DNA from 4 places in the Rhizobium sp. 01N424 genome. Region 4 is predicted to be linked to each of the others. Evidence: predicted binding sites of a transcription regulator. Region 4 holds the regulator's gene; each other region holds the start of a gene.
The links. Region 4 encodes PhoB, which activates phosphate uptake and scavenging genes when phosphate is short. Its sites were predicted from a motif close to TGTCATNNANCTGTCAT; they were not measured.
Positions count from the first base shown of each region.

Region 1: the regulator PhoB is predicted to act here: its motif matches at 4,905-4,921, upstream of AC1DNK_RS08430 (DUF1045 domain-containing protein).
Region 2: the regulator PhoB is predicted to act here: its motif matches at 3,847-3,863, upstream of AC1DNK_RS00350 (DUF1045 domain-containing protein).
Region 3: the regulator PhoB is predicted to act here: its motif matches at 6,132-6,148, upstream of AC1DNK_RS20385 (UDP-2,3-diacylglucosamine diphosphatase).

Region 1 covers NZ_JBFTRK010000002.1:543,454-550,870, forward strand. Annotated here, with positions in the region: gene AC1DNK_RS08395 (HepT-like ribonuclease domain-containing protein) at 1-257, opposite strand, end outside; gene AC1DNK_RS08400 (nucleotidyltransferase family protein) at 254-544, opposite strand; gene uraD (2-oxo-4-hydroxy-4-carboxy-5-ureidoimidazoline decarboxylase) at 610-1,107, opposite strand; gene puuE (allantoinase PuuE) at 1,107-2,030, opposite strand; gene AC1DNK_RS08415 (AzlD family protein) at 2,142-2,447, opposite strand; gene AC1DNK_RS08420 (AzlC family ABC transporter permease) at 2,444-3,109, opposite strand; gene AC1DNK_RS08425 (AraC family transcriptional regulator) at 3,216-4,073, opposite strand; gene AC1DNK_RS08430 (DUF1045 domain-containing protein) at 4,121-4,828, opposite strand; gene AC1DNK_RS08435 (NAD(P)/FAD-dependent oxidoreductase) at 4,944-6,119, opposite strand; gene mnmC2 (tRNA (5-methylaminomethyl-2-thiouridine)(34)-methyltransferase MnmC2) at 6,118-6,837, shown strand; gene AC1DNK_RS08445 (response regulator) at 6,832-7,417, opposite strand, start outside.
Region 2 covers NZ_JBFTRK010000001.1:63,988-71,404, reverse strand. Annotated here, with positions in the region: gene phnC (phosphonate ABC transporter ATP-binding protein) at 1-438, shown strand, start outside; gene phnD (phosphonate ABC transporter substrate-binding protein) at 531-1,436, shown strand; gene phnE (phosphonate ABC transporter, permease protein PhnE) at 1,504-2,475, shown strand; gene phnE (phosphonate ABC transporter, permease protein PhnE) at 2,484-3,824, shown strand; gene AC1DNK_RS00350 (DUF1045 domain-containing protein) at 3,956-4,651, shown strand; gene AC1DNK_RS00345 (alpha-D-ribose 1-methylphosphonate 5-triphosphate diphosphatase) at 4,663-5,802, shown strand; gene phnN (phosphonate metabolism protein/1,5-bisphosphokinase (PRPP-forming) PhnN) at 5,799-6,398, shown strand; gene AC1DNK_RS00335 (GrpB family protein) at 6,413-6,919, shown strand; gene AC1DNK_RS00330 (DNA translocase FtsK) at 6,941-7,417, opposite strand, start outside.
Region 3 covers NZ_JBFTRK010000008.1:184,278-191,694, forward strand. Annotated here, with positions in the region: gene AC1DNK_RS20360 (MlaD family protein) at 1-823, opposite strand, end outside; gene AC1DNK_RS20365 (ABC transporter ATP-binding protein) at 833-1,681, opposite strand; gene AC1DNK_RS20370 (MlaE family lipid ABC transporter permease subunit) at 1,691-2,872, opposite strand; gene dgcA (N-acetyl-D-Glu racemase DgcA) at 2,957-3,940, shown strand; gene AC1DNK_RS20380 (MFS transporter) at 3,892-5,112, opposite strand; gene AC1DNK_RS20385 (UDP-2,3-diacylglucosamine diphosphatase) at 5,263-6,066, opposite strand; gene AC1DNK_RS20390 (NADP-dependent malic enzyme) at 6,280-7,417, shown strand, end outside.
Region 4 covers NZ_JBFTRK010000001.1:387,696-395,112, reverse strand. Annotated here, with positions in the region: gene argF (ornithine carbamoyltransferase) at 1-199, opposite strand, end outside; gene AC1DNK_RS02035 (acetylornithine transaminase) at 239-1,438, opposite strand; gene AC1DNK_RS02030 (GcrA family cell cycle regulator) at 1,865-2,401, shown strand; gene phoB (phosphate regulon transcriptional regulator PhoB) at 2,467-3,150, opposite strand; gene phoU (phosphate signaling complex protein PhoU) at 3,183-3,896, opposite strand; gene pstB (phosphate ABC transporter ATP-binding protein PstB) at 3,943-4,758, opposite strand; gene pstA (phosphate ABC transporter permease PstA) at 4,774-6,096, opposite strand; gene pstC (phosphate ABC transporter permease subunit PstC) at 6,093-7,417, opposite strand, start outside.

The sequences.
Region 1 (7,417 bases), on a different contig from region 4:
TAATCATGGACGATCAGGTTGCGCATGCCTTTGATCCGTGTCCACGGAATCTCCGGATGGTTTTGCGGAAATCCGGGTTCGATCGCCGATATCCGTGCTGCTGCCTCGCCGACCAAGACTATCGACATCGTCACGGCAAGCTGAGTTCTGATATCACCGAGGAACTGCGCCTCGCTCATCCCTTCGGTCAGATCGAACGCCGTCTGCGCTGCCGCCTGCATTCGGTCCATATGGTCAACAAGCCGCTCATTGTTCATATGGCGGATGCTTCTGCGAGAACGCGAGCCTTGATCTTGTCGGGCAGCCCGCCTGGTGTGACGAGGTCCACCTTGACGCCAAGGATATCCTGCAACTCCTCCAGCAACCCGCCGAGATCGAACAGCGTTGTACCCGGCAGCGCATCGACAAGAATATCGAGATCGCTATCGGCCCGGTCCTCACCGCGCGCCACCGAGCCGAAGACGCGCGGGTTGGCCGCGTTGAAACGCTTCGTCGCGTCGCGGATTGCCTGCCTGTTCTTCTCCAGCACTTCCGATGGCTTCATCGCACCGTCTCCTGCAACCGAGACTATAGGCGAGGCGGAACAATGAGGAAAGAATTCCGCATCGTTCAGCGCTCCGGAAGCATGGAGGTCAGCCGCAGGAGCGCGATCTTCTCGACCTGTCCGGCCGCCGTCGCAAACTCGTCCTCGCGGCTGTTGTCGATCCGCGTCTCGAAAGCTGAGAGGATATCGTCCTTGTTCAGGCCCTTGACGGCGATGATGAAGGGGAAACCGAATTTTTCGGTGTAGCGGTCGTTGAGCTCGGTGAAACGCTTGTGTTCCGCCGCGCTTAGCCGGTCGAGCCTGGCGCCTGCCTGTTCCTTCTTGCTGTCCTCGGTCAGTTCACCTGATATCGCCAGGCGTCCGGCGAGATCGGGATGGGCGCGCAGCACGCCGAGGCGCTCCTCCTCGCTCGCCGCCCGGAAGATCGCCACCATCGGCGTATGAACACGATCGGCCGTCAGTTCGCCGTGGATGAAGCCGTCGTCATAGGCGCGCTCGGCGATGAACGGCGAATGCTCGAAGACGCCGCCGAAGCGGGTGACGAATTCCTCTCGCGCGATCATCAGATTGTCTCCGGCTTGTGATGCTCGTGCCAGTGCCTGGCGATCTCGATGCGCTGCGGCACCCAGACCTTCTCGCGGGACAACACATATTCCATGAAGCGCTTCAGCGCCGCGGCACGGCCCGGACGGCCGACGAGGCGGCAATGCAGCCCGACGGACATCATCTTCGGGCTACCCTCCTTGCCTTCCGCATAGAGCGTGTCGAAGGCGTCCTTCAGATAGGTGAAGAACTGATCGCCGGAATTGAAACCCTGCGGGGTGGCAAAGCGCATGTCGTTGGTCTCGAGCGTATAGGGAATGATCAGGAACGGCTTGCCATCCGCGCCCTTCACCCAGAAAGGCAGATCATCGGCATAAGAGTCCGACGAATAAAGGAAACCGCCCTCCTCCTGGACGAGCCGCAGCGTGTTGTCCGAGGGCTTGCCCTGGTACATGCCGTAGGGCCGCTCGCCGGTCAATTCGGTATGCAGGCGCACGGCTTCGAGAATGTGCTTGCGCTCCAGATCTTCCTGAAAATCCTTGTATTCCAGCCAGCGATAGCCGTGGCTGGCGATCTCCCAGCCGGCTTCCTTCATCGCATCGACGGCTTCCGGATTACGGGCCATGGCCAGCGTCACGCCATAGACGGTTGCCTGCACCTTGAGTTCGGTGAACAGCCGCCACAGCCGCCAGAAACCGGCGCGCGAGCCATATTCGTAGATCGATTCCATGTTGAGATTGCGCTGTCCCGGCCAGGCAGCACCGCCGACGATTTCCGACAACAGGTTCTCCGAGGCCGGATCGCCATCAAGAATACAGCTCTCGCCGCCCTCCTCGTAGTTGATGACGAATTGAACGGCGACATGCGCGCCGCCCGGCCATTTCGGATCAGGCGTGTTGCGGCCGTAGCCGATCAGATTGCGCGGATAGGTATCGGATGCCATGAAATCACCTTCTCGAAGACAGGCGAAACGGTAGCATCCGGAGAGCGAAAGTCGAGCCGGAAATGCGAAAGAGACTTTCACGGAAATCGCGAAAGTCTCTCACGAAATCACTCAGCTAAGCCCGATCGCCCTGAGGACCGCGACGCAGACGACGCCCGATGCGACGGCCGCCAGCATCGGCAAGCGAAGCGCTGCGAGCGCGGTGACGGTGCAGGCGATGGTCTCGGCAATCCCGGTTGCAAAAGCGGTCGGCGCGACGACGGCCATCAGCACCGCAGGCGGAATGGATTCGATCGCCTTGCGCCTGTTGCCGTCGAGCGACACATGGCGAATGAGGAAAAGACCGCTGACACGCGTCAGGATGGTTGCCGCCGCCATCGCCAGGATGGCAAGCAATGTCGAGAAATCGAGCGTCATGGCGTTACCTCCACGCGGCGCTTGCCGCTGACCATCGCGGCGGCAAGCCCGGCCAATGCGCCGGCAGCGATGTACCACACACCGGGGATGAAATGCTGCGTCAGAACGGCGGCCGCGCCACTGGCGAGCAGCACCGCGCCGGTCTCCGGTCCCTTCCAGAAACCCATGACCAGCACGATGAAGACCGCAGGAAAGGCAAAGTCGAGCCCGAGCGTGACGGGGTTGCCGAGGAAGGCGCCGAGCGTGGCGCCCGCCAGTCCTGACAGCAGCCAGGCGAGATAGAAAGGTGCCGCCAGCCCGGCAAACCAGGCCGGCGTCAGCCGCGCGACACCGGCCCGGAATTCGGCCATCGCCCAGATCTCGTCGGCGAGGAACAGCACCGAAAAATAACGGGCACGCGCCGGAAAGGCCTGCATCTTCGAGCCGATCGAAGCGCCCATCAGCACGTGGCGGATGTTGACGAGCAGCGCCGCGAAGCCCAGCCCCGCCCAGGAAGCCGGATGCGTCCAGATATCCATCGCCACGAATTGCGACCCGCCGGCAAAAACCAGCGCGCTCATCAGTGCGGTCTCAAGCGGCGACAGCCCCTTGGTCGCAGCGACTGCGCCGAAGACCAGACCGATCGGGATGACGGCGGCGATCAGCGGTGCGATCGCGCGCATACCGCCGGAAAATTCCGCCCAGAATTCATTCTTTTTCACGTTCAAAAACTCCGCTTGCTGCGGAGGTGATAGAGCGGCGCAAGAACGCCGTCTTGAACGAAAGTGATTACCGGGCGCGGTACTGGCCGGGTGTCAGTCCGGTGCGGGCCTTGAAATGCCGGGTGAAATGCGCCTGGTCCGCAAAGCCGCATTCGAGCGCGATCTCCGCCGGCTGTTCGCCTGCCTGCAGCTTGCGCCGGGCGATCCTGACGCGGACATCTGTGAGGAAGGCATGCGGCGTGATGTGGAATTCCTTGCGGAAGGCGCGGATCAGATGCGCACGGCTGAGCCCGGCGATAGCGGCCAGTTCTTCGAGAACGATATCGCTTTCATATTGCTCCACCAGATAGTCGCGCGCCCGGCGAACCGCCGATCGTTCGGCGCTATCGACGGGAATGATGATCGAACCGCCATGCAGGCGGAACATCGCATCCAGCACCAGGAACATGCCCTGCCCGGTCTCCAGCGCGCCGGCCCCCGTCTCCAGTGTCCGATGCGCCTCCAGAAAGGCATTGGCGAGCTTTGGATCATGGAGGATCTGCTTGCCGAAGGCCGGTGTGCCGTGGAAGGCCCGGCCGGTCACGTCCTCAAGAATTTCCCGGAACAGTGCCATGTCAGGATAGATCATCCGGTAGCGGTAACCGCCATCCGTCGGCGCACCGTCATGCGTCTCGCCGGGATTGATCAGGTAGAGATCGCCGGGACCGGATGCCTCGCGCGCACCACGGATCGTGGCGATCTGGCTGCCGCTCTCGATGGCGCCGATGCTGAAAGTATCATGCGCATGCGGCGCAAACTCGTGGGTCAGGAAGGTCGCGCTCAGGCATTCCATGCCGTCGAAGCGCCGGTCGCGCCAGAAGCGGGTCGTCTCCGCCCCGGCGAGCGGCATGGCAACAGTCGCCTGTTCCTGGGAAATATTCTGCATCGCGCCGATATAGCAGTTTTCCGCAGCCGCTTCTTGAACAAAAGTGATCAGGCGATCTTGCGGGCGCTGACCTTGCCCATCGGATGCAGCGAATGAACGCGGAACGGCCCGCCCATGCCCTCTTCCATCATCAGCGCGATATTGGAGATGGCGATCGGCTCCGCCAGCACCGGCTCGAAGATGCCGCGCAGCGCCTGTTCGATGCGCGGCATGTCGACAACATTGACTGGCCCGGTCACCGGCATGTGGAACCGGTATTCGTCCATCACATAGGGGTTGCCCCAGCGGTGTAGATTCGTGAACTGCGCCGCCGACAAGCCGTCGGGATCACTCCGCTCGATATCGGCTTCCGAAAGCGGCGCCCGGAAGCCATCGAAATGCTGAACGATCGACGATGCGAGATAGCGGACATTCTCGCATGGCAACGTCGGAACCAGGCTGTAATAGTTTCCGAGCCGCGCCACTTCGATGCGCGGCACGCTGAACGGCTGGAACGTGCCAGAAAAGCGCATCAATTCCCGCAATAGTTGCGCTTCAGATACCTCCGCGGAGAGGTGGAACGGCGCCTTCAGCACGCCATGAAAGCCATAGCGGCGCGGCACGGCCGTGTGGAAGGCAATTTCGTGAATGCCGAGACCGCGAACGGCCGGCGGCTCCAGCATCTCGCCCGAAAAAACGTTTCGGCCAAGCCAATTGGCCGCCACATGGCTGAGCGGATCGCTCGGCGAAGGCGTGAAGCAAATGGCATAGCGCATGCGATTTCCTCCATCTGAGAATGCGGCGCACGGCCGAATCCGGCGCCGTCGATGCGCAAGCAGATAGGTGATTTGCATGACAGAATAACGAAATATACTCTGGACGAATTCACGTTTAGCGTGAAGCGGCCGTGATATGGCTCGAAAGCGCGAAGCTTTCAGGCAGGTCGAAGGAGAGCTTTTCGCCTGCAATTGGTGCAACGACAGCTTCGGCAAGCCGATGCGCCAGGCCGAAGCTGACCTTGAAACCGCCGGTCAGCGCATGAAGATGCGGATGAAGCGGGTGCGGCCCCACCATCGGATCGCGATGGATCGCTTTCGGCCGCAGCCCCGCCCAATGCTCGATAACGGGCGCATCACGGAGGACCGGCGCCATCTCGCGCGCAGCGGTAATGAGCGGATCGAGTAGCGCATCTGTGGACAACGGTTCCGCAAAGCTGTTCTCGCTGGTACTGCCGACCGCGACATGCCCGCCCTCATGCGCGACGATATAGAGCCCGTCGCGGAAGATCGTCGGCATTGCTGGGTCGATATCGGCCTTCAGCAGCGCCGCCTGCCCCTTCACCGGTTGCCCGAGCGGTTGCGGCAAATCGGGCGTGAAGCGCTCGAGGATTGGGAACGAGCCATGCCCGACGGCAATGATGCAATCACCGAAGCTGATCCTCCGGCCGCCGATCCCGGCTGTCCGCGCCCCTGTATCAAGGCTGTCGAGCGCCGCCGCCTCCAGAAGCCGAACATGCTTCGCCCGCATCAGGAACGCCCGGAGCACGGCGATCAGCGCGCGCGGCGCCACCCGGCCGGCCAGCGTATCGTGCACGAAGCCGTTCTCGCCCGCGGCCGCGTCGATCCAGCCCTGAACAGGTGGTGCATCGCTGACATTCCAATGAAACGCTCGTTCCTGCTGATGCCAGTTGGTTTCGGCATCGGCGGAATGACGGAGCGCAATGGTCTTCAGATGCGGCTTCGGCAGCGGGATAAGACGGCCGGAGCGCCGGTAGCCGGCCGAAAGCCCGGTTTCCGCCTCAAGCGCCGCAATCTCGCTTTCAAGGCTGACCAGCGCATCGAACTGGAACTGCTTCTTGGCATTCCATTTGTCCGGCATATGCGGCATCAGCGCGCCGAGCAGACCGCCGCTAGCACCCTGCCCGATCGTTCCTGCATCGATCAGCAACGTATCGATACCCAGCCGCTCGGCGTGAACCGCCGCCCACAGGCCCATGATGCCGCCGCCGGCGATCAGGAGATCGGCGGATTGACCGGAGAGAAGAGCCGGACTATCGGCTTGTGGCATGACAGATATCGATCCCGATCAGATTGGCAGCAAAAGCCAGCCGCTCGAATGGCGAGACGGCGATATGCCCTATTCGCAGGCCTTTGGCGACCACTTTTATTGTCAGACCGACGGCCGCCTCGAATGCGGCCACGTCTTCCTCTCGGGCAACGGCCTGCCGGAACGCTGGGCTAAAAAGCAGAGTTTCCAGATCGGCGAACTCGGCTTTGGCACAGGCCTGAACTTCGCCGAGACCTGGCGGCAGTGGAAGCTGCATCGCGCGGACGGCCAGCATCTGCACTTTATGTCCTTCGAGCTTTATCCGATGCAGCGCGACGAGATTTTCCGCGCCCTGTCGCACTGGCCCGAGATCGATGCCGAGCGCGATGGACTGACGTCCGCCTGGCCGGATGCACCAACCGGCATCGTCAGCCTCGATCTCGATCCACAAACGCGCCTCAGCGTGGTCTGCGGTGCTGCGTTAGACGGCGTGAAGGCTGCCGAGCCAAACTTCGATGCCTGGTATCTCGATGGCTTCGCGCCATCGCGCAATGGCGACATGTGGTCGGAAGAGCTGATGCGGCTGGTCTGCGAGAAGACGGTTCCGGGCGGCAGCTTCGCCACTTATGCGGCGGCGGGATTCGTCCGGCGCAATCTTGTCGCTGCAGGCTTTGCCGTCGAGCGCCGCAAGGGTTTTGCGGGAAAGCGCGAAATGCTCTGCGGCACCAAGGGCCTATAGGCCCGAGCGGCCCGGCACCGGCTCGGTCTTGCCGAGCCATAGCTGGATCTTCTCCTCCAGCAGTTCCGGGCTGATCGGCTTCGACATGTAGTCATCCATCCCGGCATCGAGGCAAAGCTCGCGGTCGCTTTCCAGCGCATGCGCGGTGACGCCGATGATCGGGACGCGATGCCCTTGGCCGCGCTCGCGCAGGCGGATCGCCCGCGTCGCATCGTGGCCGTTCAGGACGGGCATCGACACATCCATCATGATGATGCGCGGCGAATGCGTCTCCCAGGCATTGACCGCTTCCTGGCCGTTGTTGACCACGAGGAAGCTGAGATTGGTGCCCTGCAGGATCTGCGTGAAAACGATCTGGTTGACCTCGTTATCTTCGGCCACCAGCACATCGACGAACTCGGCCTTGCGCCGAGGCTCTTCGCGCACAGGTTCCTCGAACTCCGGCTCCTTGAGTTGCGCTTCCGCCTGCAGCCGTGCGAGCTCGGTTTCCGAAGCCTGCTTGACGCGCTTGGCCCGCACGACCTCGACGATCGTGCCGCGCAGCAGGTTGGCTCGCGCCGGCTTCATCAGGTGCGCCTGG
Region 2 (7,417 bases), 320 kb from region 4:
ACGGCGCTGCAGCTCGCCGGTACGCTTTCGGGTGGCCAGCAGCAGCGCGTGGCGATTGCCCGGGCGCTGATGCAGAAGCCGAAGATGGTTCTCGCCGATGAGCCGATTGCCTCGCTCGACCCTCTGAACGCGAAGATCGTCATGGACGCGCTGCGCGACATCAACGAGCGCGAAGGCATCACCGTCATCACCAACCTGCACACGCTCGACACCGCCCGCAGCTATTGCGAACGGATCGTCGGCATGGCCGGCGGCCGCGTGGTCTTCGATGGAAAGCCCGGCGACCTCGATGCCTCTGCAGTCAAGGAAATCTACGGCACCGACAAGGACGGCGCCGGTATCGACGAAACCATGACGTCGACATCGATCAACATTCCGGCGGCAGCTGCCGCCCATCAATCCGCCGGCCTCCAACCGCTGGCGCTGGCCGGTCTCTGAGCGAGACGGCTGCGATCGAGAGCCCGCGTCAAGGGCACAGTTCTTCGTATCAAGAGAGACCACCGGGGACACCGGTCAATCAGGAGAGTACCATGTTGAAGAAAGCACTCTTTGCCGCGACGGCGCTTTTCGCGCTTTCCGGCGTTTCGCATGCTGCAGACCTCAAGGAATTCCGCGTCGGCATTCTCGGTGGCGAAAACGAAACCGACCGCCTGCGTAACTACGCCTGCCTCGCCGACCACCTGAAGACCGAATTCGGCTTCGAAAAGGTTTCGCTGTTCCCGGCCGCCGACTATGACGGCGTTATCCAGGGTCTCCTCGGCGGCACGCTCGACTTCGCAGAACTCGGCGCTTCCGGCTATGCAGCCGTCTACCTGAAGGACGCAAAGGCCGTTACCCCGATCCTGACCACGCAGCAGAAGGACGGCTCGACCGGCTACTACTCGATCGGTCTCGCACTGAAGTCCTCCGGCATCAAGACAATCGCCGACGCCAAGGGCAAGAAGCTCGGCTACGCCGATCCGGACTCTACCTCGGGCTACCTCGTTCCGCTGACGCAGATCCCGAAGGACACGGGCATGCCGAACGACCAGTTCTTCGCCTCCACGCAGTTCAACGGCGGTCACGAGAACAACCTTCTCGCTGCCTATGACGGCAAGGTCGACGTTGCTGTCGACGACTCCTCGGGCCTCGGCGATTTCAAGGACGGCTACACCTCGGGCACCTTCCGCAAGGAAGTCGACAAGGGCGCCGTCGACCCGAACAAGCTGGTCGAAGTCTGGCGCTCGCCGCTGATCCCGAACGGCCCGCTCGTCGTTCGCAACGAGCTCGGCGAAGAGTGGCAGAAGAAGCTGGCTGCCTTCTTCACGGCTCTGCCGGAGAAGGACCACAAGTGCTTCACCGCCATCGAAGGCGGCGACTACAAGGGCTACGCGCCTGTCACGCACGAATTCTACAACGCCGTTGTAGACGTTCGTAAGGCTGCCATCGGCGGCTGATCGACTGGCATTCATTGGGGGCGGCCGTCATTGGCCGCCCTTTTTCCTGCGAAGAAGCGGACACGTCATGACCCTTGCCGATTCCCGGATCCACACGCATGAAACCCAGCAGAGCAGCCGAGAGATTGGCGATGCCTGGGGCCGCATGGTGGCGCGCCGCCGTCTCTATACCGGCATCGGTCTGATCCTGCTTCTGATCGCCTTCGTCAGCTCGGTGCGCTTCGCCGACGAAAGCAACGCCGGTCACTTCTTCGACCGCCTTCCGCATCTCTTCGACTTCCTGAGCTGGCTGATCCCGAAGGACTGGCACGACGTCTGGCGCGCGCTGTTCGATCTGGCGAGCCCGAACGACAAGGGCGGTGAGGAGTTCAACTTCGCCAAGGGCCGGGTCTATGTTTTCGGCGACTATTACATTCCTGAATATTTCGAGCTGATGATCATCACGATCAACGTCGCGCTCGTTTCGACGATCATCGGTTTCATCTTCGCGGTGCCGCTGAGCTTCTTTGCCGCCCGCAATCTGACCAGGAACTGGCCGCTGCGGGTGTTTTCGAAGCGGGTGATGGAATTCCTGCGCGCCTTTCCGGAGATCGTCATCGCCGGCCTGTTTTCCGCGATCCTTTCGATCGGTCCGGTGGCCGCGATCATTGCCGTGTCGCTGCATACGATCGGCGCGCTCGGCAAGCTGTTTTACGAAGTCGTCGAAAACATCGATATGAAACCGGATGAAGGCATGAAGGCGGTCGGCGCCAACTGGCTGGAGCGCGTCCGTTTCGCCGCCATGCCGCAGGTCATGCCGAACTTCGCCTCCTACGCGCTGCTGCGCCTCGAGATCAACGTGCGTGCTTCGACCATCATCGGCGCGGTCGGCGGCGGCGGCATCGGCGAGGAGCTGAAGCTTTCGATCTCGCGCGGCTTCGGCGCCAAGACGGTGGCTCTCGTGCTGTTGCTCTTCGTAACGATTGTTGCCGTCGATCAGTTCTCCGCATGGCTGCGCCGCCGTCTGGTCGGCGAGCACGCTTTCCTTCTGCAACATTGAGGCCCGCCATGACGGTGATCGACGCAAACCGGATGCACGAGATCGAGGCGCGCTATCCCGAATATTTCCACCGCTCGTTCCGCCAGCGGTTCGGTGCCCTGCTGATCGTTATCGCGACGCTGCTCTATGGTCTCTATGCCGTCTGGTTCTTCGACCTTCCGAAGCTACTCGCCGAAGCCCATTGGGAGCGCGTCGGCATCTATCTCAGCCAATGGGTGAGCTACGACGTACAGCCCGAATTCCGCATTCAAGAGGACGGCTCGATCGAGACGCGCTACCCGCGCTTCTCGCCACTCGGCGACGATCCGCATCCTGATTGGGTGAAGAACGAACCCGGCAGCGTCACCGTTTTCGTCAGCGGCACGAACCGCACGGTCGTGGTCACCAAGGCAATGACGACAGTCAACGCTCATGGCATCAGCGTTCCCGTCGATCTCTCATCCGGCGCCCCGAAGGTCGTCGGCGAAGTGCCGCCGTGGATGACCGTCTATGACGACAACGTGCTTGCCGATCTCGGCTTTGCCGGTGACGTCAGCATCGCCTCCGACCGCGTGAAGGTGCGAAAGCGCTTCCTCGGCTGGGCGAATTTCGTCTTCGATACGCATTCCCCTTTCTTCGACAAGCCGGCCGCCGAAGTTCTGAGCCTGATCGTATCGGGCCCGCGCCTCGACCCCAGCCAGTCGAACATCTCGCTTGCCTTCGACAATATCTGGAACAATTCGGCCTGGCAGCACGGCGACGTCTGGACCAAGCTTTTCCAGACCATTGTCATGGCCTTCCTCGGCACCCTGCTCGGCTCGCTGGTGGCGTTCCCGCTGGCTTTCCTGGCGGCGCGCAACATCACGCCGAACCGGCTGCTGAACCAAGTGCTGAAGCGCTTCTTCGACTTCCTGCGCTCGGTCGACATGCTGATCTGGGCGCTGTTCCTGACCCGTGCTTTCGGCCCGGGGCCGCTTGCCGGTTCCGGCGCCATCTTCCTGACGGAGACGGGCACGCTTGGAAAGCTCTATTCGGAAGGCCTCGAGAATATCGACAACAAGCCGCGCGAAGGCATCAAATCGACCGGTGCCTCGACGATGCTCGTGCATCGCTACGGCATCATCCCGCAGATCGTCCCCGTCATCGTCAGCCAGACGCTCTACCAGTGGGAATCGAATGTCCGCGGCGCGACGATCATCGGCGCCGTCGGTGCCGGCGGTATCGGCCTGAAGCTCTGGGAAGCGATGCGCACGAACTCCAACTGGGAGAACGTCGCTTATATGGTCATCCTGATCCTGATCGTCGTCTTCCTATTCGACATGGCCTCGAACGCGCTTCGCCACCGGCTGATGGGCAGCAAGACGCATTAAAAAGATTATGGCGCCACGGCGTCATCATCATTCTGTCACGGAAATCTTTTAGCCGGGAACGAGCTTGCAGTCCGCGGTCAAATCACTGAGATTACGACCCCTGTTTCTGACGTTTTCCCGGGACAAGACCTTTGCGATACGCTCTCTATTTCACGCCGCCGCAGGATGATTTCCTGACGCGGGCGGCTGCCGAATGGCTCGGCCGCGATGCGTTTTCCGGCGAAACTTACCCGGCTCCCGAAGAGGCGAGGCTTCCTGCCGAAGAGCAACTGGCGCTGACAGCAGACCCGCGCCGCTACGGCTTCCACGCGACGATCAAGGCGCCATTCGCGCTTGCCTCCTCTGTCACCGAGAGCGACCTGATGGCCGTGGTCGAGGACTTCGCGGCCCGCACACCTGCCTTCGAAATCCCCGAACTGGTGCTCGGCCAGCTTGGCCGGTTCTTCGCACTCGTGCCCGGCTCGCTGCATCCGCCGCTTCAGGATTTTGCCGCAAGCGTGGTAAAGTCCTTCGAGCCGCTGCGTGCCGCCCTGTCCGAGGCCGATATTGCCAGGCGCAAGCCGGAGAAGCTGACGGAAAGCCAGAGAGCCAATCTGATGCGCTGGGGCTACCCCTATGTCATGGACGATTTCGGCTTCCACATGACACTGACCGGCCAGGTTCCGGACGAGCGCTCGGCGCTGATGAAATCGATCCTGGAGCGGCGTTTTGGCGCTTTCACCGGACGTCCGCTTTCCATTTCCGGCATCGCCGTCTTCACCGAGGAGACACGCGGCGCCGATTTCAAGGTTCATAGCCTTTTGCCGTTTACCGGCACCAAACGCTGAAAGACGATGCAATGACAAAAGAGACCGTGCTTTCCAACGCCCGCATCATTCTCGAGGATGACATCCTTCACGGCTCGCTGCTGATCCGCGACGGCAAGATCGCCGACATTTCCGAGGGCAACTCGGCCTATGGCGAGGACTTCGAGGGCGACTACCTGCTCCCCGGCCTCGTCGAACTGCATACCGACCACCTCGAAGGCCACTATTCGCCACGCCCCGGCCTGCGCTGGCACAAGACGGCAGCGATCCAGGCGCATGATGCGCAGATCGTCACCTCCGGCATCACCACCGTCTTCGACTGCCTGCGCATGGGCGCGGACGAGGATGGCGGCTTCGATCGCGGCGAGATGCGCGACATGGCCGACGCCATCCAGAAGGCCGAGCAGGAAGGCCGCCTGCGGGCCGAGCATCTGCTGCATCTGCGCTGCGAGGTCTCGGCCGACAACGTCATGGAGCATTTCGCCGACTTCGAGAACGACCCCTATGTCCGTCTCGTCTCGCTGATGGACCACGCCCCCGGCCAGCGGCAGTTCCAGACCATGGACCAGTACATCTTCTATTATCAGAAGAAGCGCGGCCTCTCCGACGAGGTGTTTGCCAAGTTCATCGAGAAGCGGCTTGCCGAATCCGCCCGCAACTCCACGCCCCACCGCATCGCCATTTCCAAGATCTGCAAGGAACGCGGCATCACGATTGCCAGCCACGACGACGCGACGCTCGATCATGTGGACGAGGCGATCGAGAACGGCGTGCGCCTTGCCGAGTTCCCGACGAGCTTCGACGCTGCCAAGGCATCGCACGAGCACGGCATGAGCGTCCTGATGGGCGCGCCGAACATCGTGCGCGGCAAGTCGCATTCCGGCAATATCGCCGCCCGCGATCTGGCCGAGCGCGGCGTTCTGGATGTGCTGTCTTCCGACTATGTGCCGCTCAGCATGCTCTATGCGCCCTTCATCATCGCCGATGAGGTTGAATCCATTTCGCTGCCGAAGGCGATTGCCATGGTCACATCGACGCCGGCCCGCACCGTCAGCCTCGACGACCGCGGCCGGATCGCCACCGGGCTGCGCGCCGATCTGGTGCGCGTCTTCCGTGACGAAGGCGTGCCGGTCACCCGTTCCGTCTGGCGCGAAGGACGCCGTGTCGCATGATCCCGTCGCACGAACCTCACGCCGTTCCCGGCAGTGAACGCGGCATCATGGTCGTCGTTGTCGGCCCGAGCGGCGCCGGCAAGGATACGCTGATCGCCGTCGCTGCCCAGCATTTCGGCAGCCGTCCCGACGTGCATTTCGTCCGCCGCGTCATCACCCGTGATGGCGATGCCGGCGGCGAGGACCATCTTTCCGTCTCGGATGCCGGCTTTGCCTCGATGGAGCAATCCGGCAGCTTCGCCGTCTGGTGGGAAGCGCATGGCCTGAAATACGGCATTCCGGCCGAGGTCTCCGTGGCGCTCGGCAAGGGACACCTGGTCATCGCCAACGGATCACGCTCAGCCTTGCACCACTTCCAGGCCGCCTTCCCGCGTCTCAAGGTGATCAACGTCACGGCCCGGCCTGAGGTGCTCGCAGGCCGACTTGAAGCCCGCGGCCGCGAAACCCATGAAGACATCATGGCCCGTCTCGCCCGCGGCTCGCTGACGGTTCGCGGCGACTACGACGTCACCGATCTCGACAATAGCGGGACGCTGGCCGAGGCCGAACGCAAGATCGTCGATACGCTGAACGGCTTCCTCGCGGAAGTGGGCTGATCGAAGGAGATCCCATGGCCATCGTCGTCCTACCCTACGATGACAGTTGGCCGGATCTCTTTGCGCAGGTGAGCGCCGAACTCGCGCCGGTGTTCGCCGGGTTGGCACCGGTGTTCCACCATGTCGGCAGCACATCCGTTCGCGGACTGGCGGCAAAGCCGAAGATCGATCTGCATGCAGCCTTTGCAGATCTGGATATCGTCGCCACGGCCGTCGAGCGGATGCAGGCGGTGCCCGGTTACACCTATCACGGCGACAAGTATAACGATCAGAGCTGGACGTTCACGAGCGGCAAGACCTATGGGGCGCGGCTATATCTTTGCACGTTGGAGAACCACGTGCTGCGCGACCGCATCCTGTTTCGCGATTATCTCAGGACACATCCCGAAAGGGCGGCCGCCTATGCCGCGCTGAAGCTGCGGCTGATGGGCGAGGCAAAGGACGACTGGGGTTATTATACCGGCGGAAAGACGGAGTTTGTCTGCGAGACGGTGCGCCTCGCTGAATTGCAGCGCCGTTAAACCGGCGCTGCAGCCGCATACCTACTCGCCCTCGCCCCGCGCCGAGACGATTTCACGCTTGCCGACATGGTTTGCCGGGCCGACGAGGCCTTCCTTTTCCATGCGTTCCACCAGCGATGCGGCGCGGTTGTAGCCGATGCCGAGGCGGCGCTGGATGTAGGAGGTCGAGCACTTCTTGTCACGCAGTACGACCTTGACCGCCTGCTGATAGAGCTCGTCGCCATCCTCGGCGCCCATGGCGCTCTTGTCGAAGACGGCGCTGTCTTCGGCTTCCTCTTCTTCTTCGTCGCCCGCCGTGACCGTATCCAGATATTCCGGACGGCCCTGCGTCTTCAGGTGTGCCACGACCTTTTCGACCTCGAGATCGGAGACGAAGGGACCGTGGACGCGGGCGATGCGGCCGCCACCCTGCATGTGCAGCATATCGCCTTGGCCGAGCAGCTGCTCCGCACCCTGCTCGCCGAGAATGGTGCGGCTGTCGATCTTCGACGTCACCTG
Region 3 (7,417 bases), on a different contig from region 4:
CAACATCGTTGAAGGTCGTTGCCGTCTGGTCGAACTTGTCGATCGCGCCCTTCAGACCGCCAGATGCGTCGGCGATGTCCTTGCTGACTTTCTCGGCATTGGCGAGGATCGTATCGATCTTCTTGGCATCGACGGCCTTCACCAGTGCCTCGACGGCAGCCAGTGTCGAATCCACCTTGCCGGAAACGTTGCGAACCGTCTCGGAAAGCTGGCCCACACTCTGCAGGAAGCTGTCGATATTGCCGGAATTCTTGGCAAGCGCATCGGAGAAGGTCTCGGCATTCTGCAGAGTCTTGGTCAGCGGCCCGCGCGCGTCCTGTACGAAGCCCTGAACCTGGCCGACGGCGTCATTGGCGCGGTCGAGGATCTTGTCGGCCGTGGCGAGCAGGTTGGTCACGCTCGACTGGTCGGCGACGATCACCGCACGCTTGCCTGAATCGATCGACTTCTGGAGAATGTTCTCTTCTCCCACCTTGCCGCCCGACATTTCGATATAGGCAGCACCGGTCAGACCCTGGATTTCAAGGATCGCTTTGGTCGAAGGGTAGATCGGCGCATCGACGCGCACTTCGGTGAAGGCCAGCGAATATTGCGGATCGTCGGCATCGATCGACAGCGACTTCACCGAGCCGACCTGAATGCCGTTGAAGCGCACCGGCGAACCGACGCTGAGGCCGTTGGCCGATCCGGGAATACGCACGACAAGCTCGGCCATCGGGCCGCTGCGGCCATATTCCGCCATCCAGTAGACGAAGCCGAACGCCGCTGCGATCACCAGAACGGTGAAGATGCCGACAATCGTATAGTTCGCTTTGGTTTCCATCGTCTCCGGTCACTTCCCGCGGCTGTCGTGACTGCCCGCGCGCGAGGCGCCGACAGTCTCTTCCTGCGGCACGATCGAGCGTGCGCGCTTGCCCTTGAAATAGGACTGAACCCACGGATCATCGTAGGCCAGCATGTCGTCGATCGTCCCTTCCACCATTACCCGCTTCTTTCCAAGCACGGCAATACGGTCGCAGACGGAAAACAGGCTGTCGAGGTCGTGGGTCACCATGTAGACGGTGAGCCCCAGCGTATCGCGCAGCCTGGCAATGAGATCGTCAAATTCGGCAGCACCGATAGGATCGAGACCCGATGTCGGCTCATCGAGGAAGACGAGGTCCGGATCGAGCGCCAAGGCGCGAGCAAGCGCCGCGCGCTTGATCATGCCGCCAGACAGTTCGGACGGATACTTGTCGGCAGCGTCCGCAGCCAGTCCCACCAGCTTGATCTTCAGATGCGCCAGCTCGTCCATCAATGACTTCGGCAGATCCAGATATTCGCGCATCGGAACCTGGATGTTCTCCTTGACGGTCAGCGACGAGAACAGCGCGCCCTGCTGGAAGAGAACGCCGAGGCGCATGTCGAGCGAGTTGCGCTCGCTCTCGTTCAGTTCGTCGAAATTCTGACCGAGGATCTCGATCGATCCCGAACGGCGCGGCAAAAGACGCAGGATCGTGCGCATCAGCACCGACTTGCCGGTACCGGAAGCGCCGACGAAGCCGAGGATCTCGCCGCGGTAGATATCGAGGTTCAGCTTATCGAGGACGATCTTCGAGCCGAATCCGACCGTGACATCGCGTGCCGAAAGCACGATGTCCCGCTCTTTTTCTCCGCCCGTTTCCGTCTGTTGCTCGTTCACGCTCAAACCCTAGAAATTGATGGCCGCATAGAAGATGGCGAAAAGCCCGTCCATGAGGATGACAACGAAAATCGCCTTAACGACCGCAGCCGTCACATGCTGGCCGAGCGATTCGGCACTACCGCCGACCTTAAGCCCTTCGACGGCGGCGACAATGCCGATAACCAGCGCCATGAAGGGCGCTTTGATCATCCCGGCAAGCACGGTGGACAGCGTCACCGCCTCGTGGAGGCGCGACGTGAAGGTGGCGAAGGTGATGCCGGAATAGGCCCAGGCAACGGTCGCAGCCCCAAGCAGCGATGCGAAATTGGCGAGCACGGTCAGCAGTGGCAGCGCAACGGTCAGCGCCACCAGACGCGGAAAGATCAGCACGCCGACCGGGTTGAGGCCCATGACCTTCAGCGCATCGACCTCTTCGCGCATCTTCATCGAGCCGATTTCGGCGGTGATCGCGCTGCCCGAGCGGCCTGCGATCATGATCGCCGTCAAGAGCACGCCGATTTCGCGAAGCTGCAGAATGCCGACGAGATCGACGACGAAGACCTCGGCGCCGAAATAGCGAAGCTGGAAGGCTCCCTGCTGCGCGATGATCGCGCCGATCAGGAACGACATCAGCAGGATGATCGGCACGGCGCGAACGCCCATATGATCTATCTGGTTGACGATCGAGGCCGGCGAAACGCCGCTGCCGCGGCCGAACTTCATCTGCGCACCGCGCACTGCGGAACCGAGAATATACATCGCTGCCGCAAAATTATCCCACAGATCGTAGGCCATCTTGCCGATAGGCGCAAAAATCCTCTCGGGGAGCGATCGCTTCTTCGCGGGTTCGGCTTCCTGCTTTTCCGGCCGCTGCGAGAATTCCTCGATCATCTCGTCGATATGCTGATTGGTGCCCTCGAAATGCACCTGACGGCCGGCGGCCTCCTCTTCGAGCTTCAGCCGCACCAGCAACCAGACGCCCGCAGTATCGATATCGGTGACATCGGAAAGATCGAGCGTCAGGTCGCCGTTACCGCGAGACAGCGCTTCGAAATCCTTGAGAACGGTGTGGATGTTGCCGCTGCGCCAATTGCCTTCGAGACGCACCAATCGCCCGGAGCCGTCGGCTTGGTCGTCCACGTGGAGTGAGGCGGCTTTGCTGGGCTCGGGCTTCAAAATGCTTGTGTCTTTCAGGGCTTGCGGCGACATTGCCGACTCGCGAAGCATTGCTCACGCCCGGCGGGTTAATATACCCAAGACCCGCAGAATTTCCATGCTTTCAGGATTGCAAATATGCCACGGTCCCTCGAAATCCAAATGAATTCATTCCCGATCGCGGGCACTTTCACGATATCGCGCGGCGCAAAGACCTCCGCGGAGGTGATCAGCGTCACGCTGAGGGAAAATGGCAGAATCGGTTGGGGCGAATGCGTGCCCTATCGCCGCTACGGCGAGACGATGGAAAGTGTCGAGGCACAGATCGAAGCGGCACGGCCGTTGATCGAGGCCGGTATTTCAAGAGATGACCTGCAGTCGGCGATGGCGCCTGGTGCTGCCCGCAATGCCGTCGATTGCGCCCTTTGGGATCTGGAGGCCAAGCTGACCGGTGCCAACGTCGCCGCCGCCATCGGCCTTGCGGCGGCGAAGCCGTTGACGACTGCCTACACCATTTCGCTCGGCGAACCCGAGGTGATGGCGGCACAGGCGCGGGAACATGCCGGACGCGCGCTGCTGAAAGTCAAGGTCGGCACCGGCGATGACGAAAGCCGCATCCGCGCCGTTCGTACCGCCGCCCCGAACAGCATGATCGTCCTCGACGCGAATGAAGGCTGGCCCGAAGCGGCGCTGGAGCACCATCTGCGGATCTCCGCCGAAATGAACATCGCACTCGTCGAGCAGCCGCTACCGGCCGGCAAGGACGAGATGCTCGCGGTGATCAAGCGGCCCGTCATCGTCTGCGCCGACGAGAGCGTCCATCACACCGGCGATCTCGCCAGCCTCCGCGACCGTTACGATGCGATCAACATCAAGCTCGACAAGACAGGCGGTCTCACGGAGGCACTGGCGATGAAGCGCGAGGCGCAGCGGCTGGGCTTCCAGATCATGCTCGGCTGCATGGTCGGCACATCGCTCGCCATGGCGCCGGCCGTGCTGCTGGCGCAGGATGCCGAATTCGTCGATCTCGACGGACCCTTGCTGCTCGCCAGGGATCGTGAGCCCGGCCTGCGCTACGAAGCTTCCCTCGTCTTCCCGCCGGACAAAGAGCTTTGGGGCTGAAGGTAATAGGCGACGAACACCAGCGCCATGCCGATGGCCGCGACCAGCGCCATGACATAGTAGCTGGCGAGGCCGAGCCAGGCATACAGATAGCCTGAAGCGAGCGTCATCAGGCCCAGGAACATGCCGTTGTAGAAGAAATAGGCGCCCTGCGCCGAGGATTCCTGCGTCGCCTGCACCGAAGCCACGATCCGCCGCTGCACCCCCGTATGCACGAAGGCATAGGTGCAGGAATGGAAACATTGCAGGAAGAAGAAGCCGGCAAAGTCCCAATGCATCGGGAACAGGATCCAGCGGCAGATGCACATGGCGCAGCCGAAGCGGATCAGCGTCCAGGCATTGAAGCGGCGGCTGAGATGCTTCGAGACGAAGAACACCAGCACCTCGGAGGCGACGCCGGCACTCCAGAGAATACCGACCTGCGTGCCGGTGAAGCCGAGCTGATGCCAATAGATGGATGCGAAGGCATAGAGCAGCGCGTGGCTGGACTGCTGGATCGCCACGCCCCAGAGCAGCACCAGCAGATGCGGCTGACGCAGCGAGCTGCCTGTTGCCTGCTGCAGATCGACAGGCGTATTGCGGCGCCGCGTCGGGCCGATACGCGGACAGTAGATCGCCATCGCCATGGTCATCGCAAAGCCGAAGATCATGACCGGCAGCACCATATCGCCACCCCACACGCCGATCATTTCGCCACCGATCATCGTCGAGACGATGAAGGCGATCGATCCCCAGACGCGCATCGATCCGTAATCCAGCCCCCAGCGCCGGACGCCCGAAATGACGATCGATTCGACGATCGGCACATAGGGCGCAAAGGTGGCGCCCTGGACGCTGTAGACTATCAGCACCGGCCAGAAGCTCGTCGTCCAGTAAAGTGCGATCGCCGTCAGCAGCGACAGCCCGCCAGACCATAGGAGCACATCGGCGCGCTCCTTCATCCGGTCGGCATACATCGCTACGACAGGTGCCACGAGGACGCGCACGACCATAGGCACGGCAAGGATGACACCGATCTCATGATCGGTGAATTTGTGAACAGCAAGCCAGACAGGGAAGAATGGAAGCGCGACACCGTTGACGATCAGCGGGGCGCAGTAAGACAGGGCGCTGAGCAGCCGGAAACGCGGCGGAGCCCCCTCATCGGCAGAGGCATTCTGGGCGGGAATCATGGTGAACCTGCAGGAAACTGTGCGCTGCCTAACACATCAACCTAGGGGCGACTATGGCGAGAAATAGCCCATTTGAAACGTTCTAAAAAATAAATAGGGCCGTTGCCCGGAGGCAACGGCTAAATGTCTTGCAATATGGCGGGTTGAAAATCAGGCAGCCTGCGGCGCGCGCTCGGGCTGGTGCGTCAGCTTCAAAGTCACCGGCTCGCTGCTGGCGATCGCATTCCAGGTGATCAGTTCGAAAGTGCCGTCCTCATGCTCGGCAATCGCCGTGCAGCTCTCGACCCAGTCGCCGGTATTGATGTAGCGCACGCCGTCCATCTCCTCGATGACAGCATGGTGGATATGACCGCAGATGACGCCGTCGGCGCCGCACTTGCGGGCCTCGTCGGCGACGACGCGCTGGAACTCGCCGATGAAGTTGACGGCATGCTTGACCTGAAGCTTGGCCCAGGCCGAGAACGACCAATAAGGCATGCCCATGCGGCGCCGGATGGCGGCCAGAACGATATTGATGCGGATCGCCATGTCATAGGCCCAGTCGCCGAGATAGGCGAGCAGGCGGGCATTGCGGACGACGACGTCGAATTCGTCGCCATGCAGCACCAGATATTTCTTGCCGTCGGCGCCCTCGTGCATCATCCGCTCGGCCACTTCGATGCCGCCGAAATGCATGCCCGGGAAGTCGCGGAGAAATTCGTCGTGATTACCGGGAATGTAGACGACGCGCGTACCCTTGCGCGCCTGGCGCAGCAGCTTCTGGATGACGTCGTTGCAGACCTGCGGCCAGTACCAGCTGCGCTTCAGGCGCCAGCCATCGACGATATCGCCGACGAGGACGATCGTGTCTGCCTCGTGGTGTCGCAGAAAGTCGATCAGGAAGTCGGCCTTGGCAGCCTTGGAACCGAGATGCACATCGGAAATGAAGAGCGTACGGAAGTGTCGCGTATCCATGTAATCCATCACAGGCATCCTGCCCGTGCCCCATCGTTCATCTGGCCTTCCAAAATCAGACTCGTGTTTCAGGAAGATGACAGCGCGGTTGTTTGACGCATGCCCCGGGCATGAGAGTTTTCCGCTTTCAACCTCAAATTCCCGCTGTCCCGCCGCACCGATTGTTGTATGGAGAAGGCTTCAAACGACATGACTGCGGTATTGGAGAAGGCAATGGATAATCAGGACAAATCCAAGACGGAGAAGAACCTGACAGGTGGAACTCTTGACGAACAGGCGCTGTTCTTCCACCGCTATCCCCGCCCCGGCAAACTCGAAATTCAGGCGACCAAGCCGCTCGGCAACCAGCGCGATCTGGCGCTTGCCTATTCGCCTGGTGTCGCCGCGCCGTGTCTCGCGATCCGCGACGATCCGGAGACGGCCGCCGACTACACCTCGCGCGCCAATCTGGTCGCCGTCATTTCTAACGGCACCGCCGTTCTCGGCCTCGGCAATATCGGCCCTCTCGCCTCCAAGCCGGTGATGGAAGGCAAGGCCGTTCTCTTCAAGAAATTTGCCAATATCGACGTCTTCGATATCGAGGTCGATGCCTCGACCGTCGAGCAGATGGTCTCGACCGTCGCCTCGCTGGAGCCGACCTTCGGCGGCATCAACCTCGAAGACATCAAGGCGCCGGAATGCTTCGAGATCGAACAGCAGCTGCGCGCAAAGATGCGCATTCCCGTCTTCCATGACGACCAGCACGGCACCGCGATCATCGTCGCCGCCGCCATCCTCAACGGCCTGGAACTGGCCGGCAAGTCGATCAGCAACGTCAAGATCGTCACGTCTGGCGCTGGTGCTGCGGCGCTCGCCTGTCTCAATCTGCTCGTCGAACTCGGCGCCAAGCGCGAGAACATCTGGGTCCACGATATCGAAGGCCTCGTCTACGAGGACCGCAACGTGCTGATGGACCAATGGAAAGCCGTCTACGCGCAGAAGAGCGATACCCGCACGCTCGCCGAAAACATCGGCGGCGCCGATGTGTTCCTCGGCCTCTCTGCTGCCGGCGTTCTGAAGCCGGAACTGCTCGAGCAGATGGCCGAAAAGCCGCTGATCATGGCGCTCGCCAACCCGACGCCGGAGATCATGCCGGAACTCGCCCGTGCCGCCCGGCCGGACGCGATGATCTGCACCGGACGCTCGGACTTCCCGAACCAGGTCAACAACGTTCTCTGCTTCCCCTTTATCTTCCGCGGCGCGCTGGATTGCGGCGCCGAGGAGATCAACGAAGCGATGAAGATGGCAGCCGTCCGCGCCATCGCTGGCCTCGCCCGTGAAGAGCCGTCCGATGTCGCCGCCCGCGCCTATT
Region 4 (7,417 bases):
GGCGCATGCCGACGTCGAAGGAGACGCGCGTCCGGGTGGAAGGCTTTTCGAAGATCATCGCCAGCATCTTGCCGGCCAGCGGCTTATCGCCCTTGCCTGCTTTGAACGCCTGCTTGCGCAGCATCGCGTCGTCCATGATGACGCGCAGATCGGCAGAGCTCATCGCCGAAAGATCGAGGAAGTGTTTGGGGGAAGCCATGTCGTCCTTACCTGTTTGCCCCGGAAGGCATCTATCCGTTCAAGCCGTCTTCTTGGCCTTCGATGCGCGAATGCTTTCGGCAGCCTGCTCGATGCGGGCCAGACCCTCGCGGGCTTCCTCCGCCGTGACGACCAAAGGCGGCAGCAGACGCACAACGTTGTCGCCGGCGGGTACGCCAAGCAGATGCGCACCGCGGATGGCAGCCAGAAGTTCGGTCGAGGGCACAGCGGCCTTGATACCAAGCAGCAGACCCTCGCCGCGGATATCCTCGATCACGTCCGGATAGCGGTCCTTGAGCGATGCCAGGCCCTGGCGGAAGACCAGAGCGACGTCACGGACATGCTGGAGGAAGCCTTCGGCAAGGACGATGTCGAGCACAGCGCCGCCGACGGCCATGGCCAGCGGATTGCCGCCATAGGTCGAGCCGTGGGTGCCGGCCTTCATGCCGGACGCAGCTTCCGCCGTTGCCAGGCAGGCGCCGAGAGGGAAGCCGCCACCGATACCCTTGGCGACAGCCATGATGTCAGGGGTCACGCCGGACCACTCATAGGCAAAGAACTTGCCGGTACGGCCGACGCCCGTCTGGACCTCGTCGAGAATGAGCAGCAGGCCCTTCTCGTCGCAGAGCGCGCGCAGCGCCTTCATGAACTCAGTGGTCACCGGGCGAATGCCACCCTCGCCCTGAACCGGCTCGATCAGAATGCCTGCGGTCGCATCGGTGATTGCGGCGCGCACAGCGTCGATATCGCCAAAGGGCACCTGGTCGAAGCCAGGGGCCTTGGGGCCGAAACCTTCGAGATACTTCTCTTGCCCGCCGGCAGCGATCGTCGCCAGCGTCCGGCCGTGGAAGGCGCCTTCGAAGGTGATGATATGGAAACGCTCGGGATGGCCCTTCGAATACTGATAGCGGCGTGCGGTCTTGATCGCGCATTCGAGGGCTTCCGCGCCGGAATTGGTGAAGAACACCTTGTCGGCGAAAGTCGCCTCCGTCAGCCGCCTGGCGAGTTGTTCCTGACCGGGGATTTCATAGATGTTGGACAGGTGCCAGACCTTGTCGGCCTGCGCCTTCAGGGTATCCACGACATGCGGATTGCTGTGGCCGACCGAGGTCACAGCAACGCCGGCACCGAAATCCAGATATCGTTCGCCGCTTTCGGTAATCAGCCACACGCCCTCACCTCGCTCGAACCGCAATGGGGCACGAGAATAGGTATCATATAGCGGCGCGGCTTCAGCCATGGCGCGGTCTCCTGTCAGCGTTACGGGCAACCGGACTCCGGCTAAAAAACCAGGTCCGAAAAATTAAAAATGCCGCCTTTCGGCGGCGACTGGCACTATTTACTTTTCGCACTGCAATGTCAACAAAACTGCGGCTTTCGTGGCTTCTGAGAGACGCTCAAGCAATGTCGCGTTTTATCAACAGCTAATGTTGCAGAAATGACTCTCAGGGGAAGCAAGTTGGGGAAAACCCCGAATTCGATTCATCCGGATTCCTGCGACTCTTGTCACGGAGTCAGCCTCACACTAGGTTAAAACTCAATTACTAGACTGCATGCGGCGGAACTAGTCACCAAAATTAGTCAAGCGTTTCTTGTGCCGGATTCGTCCGGGGCAAACAGTGAGGGATTCTGCCTTCGCAACGCTTAAACGGCGGAGACACAGGGCATGAACTGGACAGACGAGCGGGTCGAGAAACTCAAGAAACTGTGGTCCGAAGGGCTGAGCGCGAGCCAGATCGCTGCCCAGCTTGGCGGCGTCAGCCGTAACGCCGTTATCGGCAAGGTTCACCGTCTGGCGCTGCCGGGCCGTGCGAAGGCCGGCGGCAACGCCACGGCTGCCCGCGCTCCCAAGCGTACGGCGGCAGCACCCCGCGCCCCAACCTACGCATCGCGTCTGGCGACGACCCGTACGGTCACCCGCCAGCAGGGCGCGACGATGCTGAAGGAAGAGATCGAGATCGACGTCATGGAGGAGATGGAATACCGTCCCGCCAAGAACGTGATCGTCCCGATTTCCCGCCGTCTCGGCCTGACGGAGCTCACCGAGCGCACCTGCAAGTGGCCGGTCGGCGATCCCTTGAAGGACGATTTCCACTTCTGCGGCTGCGAAAGCCCGGATTCTTCGCCTTACTGCACCTACCACCAGCGCCTGGCCTACCAGCCGGTCAACGAGCGCCGCAGGGCAGCAGCGCGAGCAAACTGAGCCGGGTAAGCACAAACGAAAAACGGGCCTTACGGCCCGTTTTTTTGTGTCTCAATTCCGAAAGCTCAAGCTTCCATCGAATATCCAGCGCCGCGAACGGTGCGGATGACATCCTGCATATTGGAGAAGTTCAGCGCCTTGCGCAGACGGCCGACATGGACATCGACGGTGCGCTCGTCGACATAGATGTCGTGACCCCAGACGCCATCCAGAAGCTGCGAGCGCGAGAAGACGCGGCCGGGAGAGGCCATCAGGAATTCCAGCAGGCGAAACTCGGTCGGGCCGAGACGCACTTCGCGGGTCTTGCGATGAACGCGGTGCGTCTCGCGGTCGAGTTCGATATCGCCGCACTTCAGCACGGTCGAGAGAACTTCGGGCTTGGCGCGGCGCAGCATCGCCTTGACGCGAGCGACGAGCTCGGGCGTCGAGAACGGCTTGACGACATAGTCGTCGGCGCCGGTCGAGAGGCCGCGAACGCGTTCACTTTCCTCGCCGCGCGCCGTCAGCATGATGATCGGCAGGCGCTCGGTCTCCGGGCGCATGCGCAGCCGGCGGCAAAGCTCGATGCCTGATACGCCAGGCAGCATCCAATCAAGGATAAGAAGGTCCGGCGTCCGCTCCTGAAGGCGGATTTCCGCCTCATCGCCGCGCAGGATGGTGTCGACCTCGAAACCTTCGGCTTCGAGATTGTAACGAAGAAGCACGCTCAGTGCTTCTTCGTCTTCAACGACTGCAACTCTCGGGATCATTCTGTTCTGTCTCCTGAGGCCCGGTCCGGATATTATTCCGTGACCGCGCCGACGGTGTTGGCGGTGTCGTCCTTCGGACGCTCGCCCTCCGGCTGGGCGCCGGTCGCCATGTAGTAGATGGTTTCTGCGATGTTGGTGGCATGGTCGCCGATGCGTTCGATGTTCTTGGCACAGAACAAGAGATGCGTGCAGCTGGTGATGTTGCGCGGATCTTCCATCATGTAGGTCAGGAGCTCGCGGAACAGCGAGGTGTACATCGCGTCGATTTCCTCGTCGCGCTCGCGGATCGACTTCGCCTTGTCGGCGGCGCGCGTCGTGTAAACGTCGAGCACTTCCTTGAGCTGGACGAGCGCCAGTTCGGAGAGATGCTCCAGGCCGCGGCCGAGCTTGCGCGGAACGCCGGTGCTCTGCACGGCGATGACGCGCTTGGCGGTGTTCTTGCCGAGATCGCCGACGCGCTCGAGGTCGGCGGCGATGCGGATCGACCCCATGATCTCGCGCAGGTCCGACGCCATCGGCTGGCGGCGGGCGATGGTGACGATCGCCTTGTCGTTGATCTCGCGCTCGGCGTGATCGAGGATCACGTCGTCGGAGATGACCTTCTGCGCCAGTGCGCCGTCGCCATTGACCAGCGCGCGCACAGCGTCGGAGACCATCTGTTCCGCCAGACCGCCCATCTCGGAGATGCGGCGGGTCAGAAACTTCAGATCTTCGTCATATGCTGAAAAGATATGTGTCGATGCCATGGGAAATGTCCTTGAGTGTCTCTATCGGAAGTCGTGACGCCAAAGATCAGCCGAAGCGGCCCATGATGTAGTCCTGGGTACGCGGATCGTCCGGATTGGTGAACATCTTGTCGGTATCGTTCTCCTCGACGAGATTGCCGAGGTGGAACATGGCGGTGCGCTGCGAGACGCGGGCTGCCTGCTGCATGGAGTGCGTCACGATGACGATCGTGTAGCTTTCGCGCAGCTCGTGGATCAGCTCCTCGACCTTTGCAGTGGCGATCGGGTCGAGCGCCGAGCAAGGCTCGTCCATGAGGATGACTTCAGGGCTGACGGCGACGGCGCGGGCGATGCAGAGACGCTGCTGCTGGCCGCCAGACAGGCCGGTGCCGGATTCATGCACGCGGTCCTTGACCTCGTTCCAGAGGCCGGCACGCTGAAGGCTGGTCTCGACGATCTGGTCCATGTCGGCTTTCGACTTGGCGAGACCGTGAATGCGCGGGCCGTAGGCGACGTTTTCATAGATCGTCTTCGGGAACGGGTTCGGCTTCTGGAACACCATGCCGACGCGGGCGCGAAGTTCGACGACGTCAATATCCGGATCGTAGATATCATCGCCATCGAGCGTGATCTTGCCGGTGACGCGGCAATTGTCGATCGTATCGTTCATGCGGTTCAGGCTGCGCAGGAAAGTGGACTTGCCGCAGCCGGACGGGCCGATGAGCGCAGTCACGGTGTTTTCGCGGATGTTCAGCTTGACGTCGAAGAGAGCGCGCTTTTCGCCGTAATAGACGGAAACGTCCTGGCCGATCATCTTGTAAGGGATGCTGTTCATCTTCTGGTCCAGAGCCTTCTCAACTGCTGCTTCTGTCAACATGTTCATGGGTTTCTACTCCGTTTACCAGCGGCGCTCAAAGCGACGGCGCAAGAGGATGGCTCCGATGTTCATGACAATCAGGAACAGGAGCAGGACGATGATGGCACCCGAGGTACGCTCCACGAAGGCGCGTTCGGCTTCGTTGGCCCACATATAGACCTGGACCGGAAGTGCCGTGGACGGATCGAGCGGCGTGGTCGGCGCATTGGCAACGAAGGCGACCATGCCGATCAGCAGAAGCGGCGCGGTTTCGCCGAGCGCATGCGCAAGGCCGATGATGGTACCGGTCAGGATGCCCGGCATGGCAAGCGGCAGAACGTGGTGGAACACCATCTGCATCTTCGATGCGCCGAGACCGAGAGCGGCCGAGCGGATCGACGGCGGTACGGCACGCAACGCAGCACGCGTGGCGATAATGATGGTCGGCAGGGTCATCAGCGTCAGCACCAGGCCACCGACCAGCGACGCGGAACGCGGCAGACCCATGAAGTTGATGAAGACGGAGAGGCCGAGCAGACCGTAAACGATCGACGGAACGGCAGCGAGGTTGTTGATGTTGACCTCGATCAGATCGGTCAGCTTGTTCTTCGGCGCAAACTCCTCGAGATAGATCGAGGCGGCGACACCGATCGGCAGAGCAAGAACCAGAACGATCAGCATCAGGTAGAGCGAGCCGATGAGCGCAACGCCCAGACCTGCTGCTTCCGGACGGCTGGAATTGCCATTGACGAACAGGCCTGTGTTGAACTGCTTGAAGAGAGCACCGCTCGCCTTAAGCTCGTTCATCCAGCCGACCTGCTTGTCGTTCACCTTGCGGTTCTTCTCATCGACAGAGAGATCGATCTGGCCCTTGCTGGCGCTATCGATATTGGCGTCGGCAAGCACCGTGACATTGACGGTCTTGCCGATGATCGACGGGTCGGAGACGACCATATCGCGCAGCTGGATCGGAGCGCCCTTGGAGAGCATGGCCGAAGCATCGCGCACGTCAGGACGGCTCGCGGCGTTGACGTTCAGCTGCTTGACGATGGCGTCACGCAGCAATGCGCCGTAGTTGGCGGAGACGAGGACCGACGGATCGGTCGCACGCTTGTTGCTCGGGTCGATCGTCTTTTCGGTGAATTCCACCGGAAGCGTGATCGCCGTCTGTTGGAAGGCGGTGTAGCCTTGGCGGATGACCGTCGAGAGCAGGATCGCCAGGAAGATCAGGCCAAAAGATATGGCAGCGATGCCATAGGCCTGGAAGCGGCGTTCTGCGGCATAGCGGCGCTTGATGCCGATGTCGCGGCGTGCCGGAGCCTTGGAGACAGTGATGCCTGCAACGGGAGAAACAATATTCGTCATTCGTACTGCTCCCGGTATTTGCGCACGATGTAGAGCGCGTAGATATTGAGGCAAAGCGTGATGAAGAAGAGCGTGATGCCGAGCGCGAAGGCCACCAGCGTCTGCGGCGAGGTGAACTCGAGGTCACCCGTCAGCTGATTGACGATCTTGACCGTGACCGTCGTCATCGGCTCGAACGGATTGATCTGGATGCGGGCGGCAACACCGGCCGCAAGCACGACGATCATGGTTTCGCCGATGGCCCGCGATGCGGTCATTAGAAGCGCGCCGACGATTCCCGGAAGAGCGGCGGGAAGCACGACCTTCTTGATGGTTTCGGAGCGCGTTGCGCCGAGGCCAAGCGAACCGTCACGCAGCGCACGCGGCACGGCGGTGATGATATCGTCGGACAGCGAGGACACGTAAGGGATCAGCATGATGCCCATGACGATACCGGCGGTCAGAACGCTCTGTGCCTGGATGAAGTTCGTGTAGTCGCCGGTCAGGAGACCGCTGACCTGCGAGGAGAGATCGCGCAGGAACGGGCCGACGGTGACGAGCGCGAAGAAGCCGTAGACGATGGTCGGGATACCGGCCAGAACTTCGAGCAGCGGCTTGGCAAGCGAACGAATTTTCGGCGAAGCGTATTCGGCCATGTAGATGGCGGCGAAGAGGCCGACCGGTACGGCGACCAGCATGGCGACGGCGCCGATATAGAGCGTGCCGAGCAACAGCGGGATCAGGCCGAACTGACCGAAGGACGAGCTGCCGGCACCCGCGAAGCGCGGATCCCAGACGGTGCCTAAGAAGAAGTCCGCGGCGGGAACGCTGGCGAAGAAGCGAATGGCTTCCGACAGCATCGACAGAACGATGCCGATGGTCGTCAGAATGGCGATCGACGAAGACAGCAACAGGCCCCAGAGCATGACGCGCTCGACGCGGTTGCGGGCCCTGAAGCGTGGCTTGACGCCGCGCAGGGCGTAAAGCGCGCCGCCGACAGCAAGTACGAGGACGATCGCGCTCATGATCAGACGGCTGGAAGCGCTTTCGGCATTCAGCAGCTTGGCGGCATCGAGCATGTAGGGCTGCGGCTCACCGGCGAGCGGAACGCCCTTCTCGTTGAGCTTGGCCTGAACTGCCTTGGTGTCGGAACCGACTGCCGTGACTTCTTCGGATGTGAGCAGGTTCAGGCCACGACCGACGGTCGCGACCATGCTGTAGCTCAGATCCTGCTCGGCAGTGGTCTTCGCCTTCACATCGTCAGGAAAGGATTTGCGGACGGTGGATTCGATGATGCCTGGGCTGGCAGCAAGCCAGACACAGAGAACGATCAGGGCCGGAA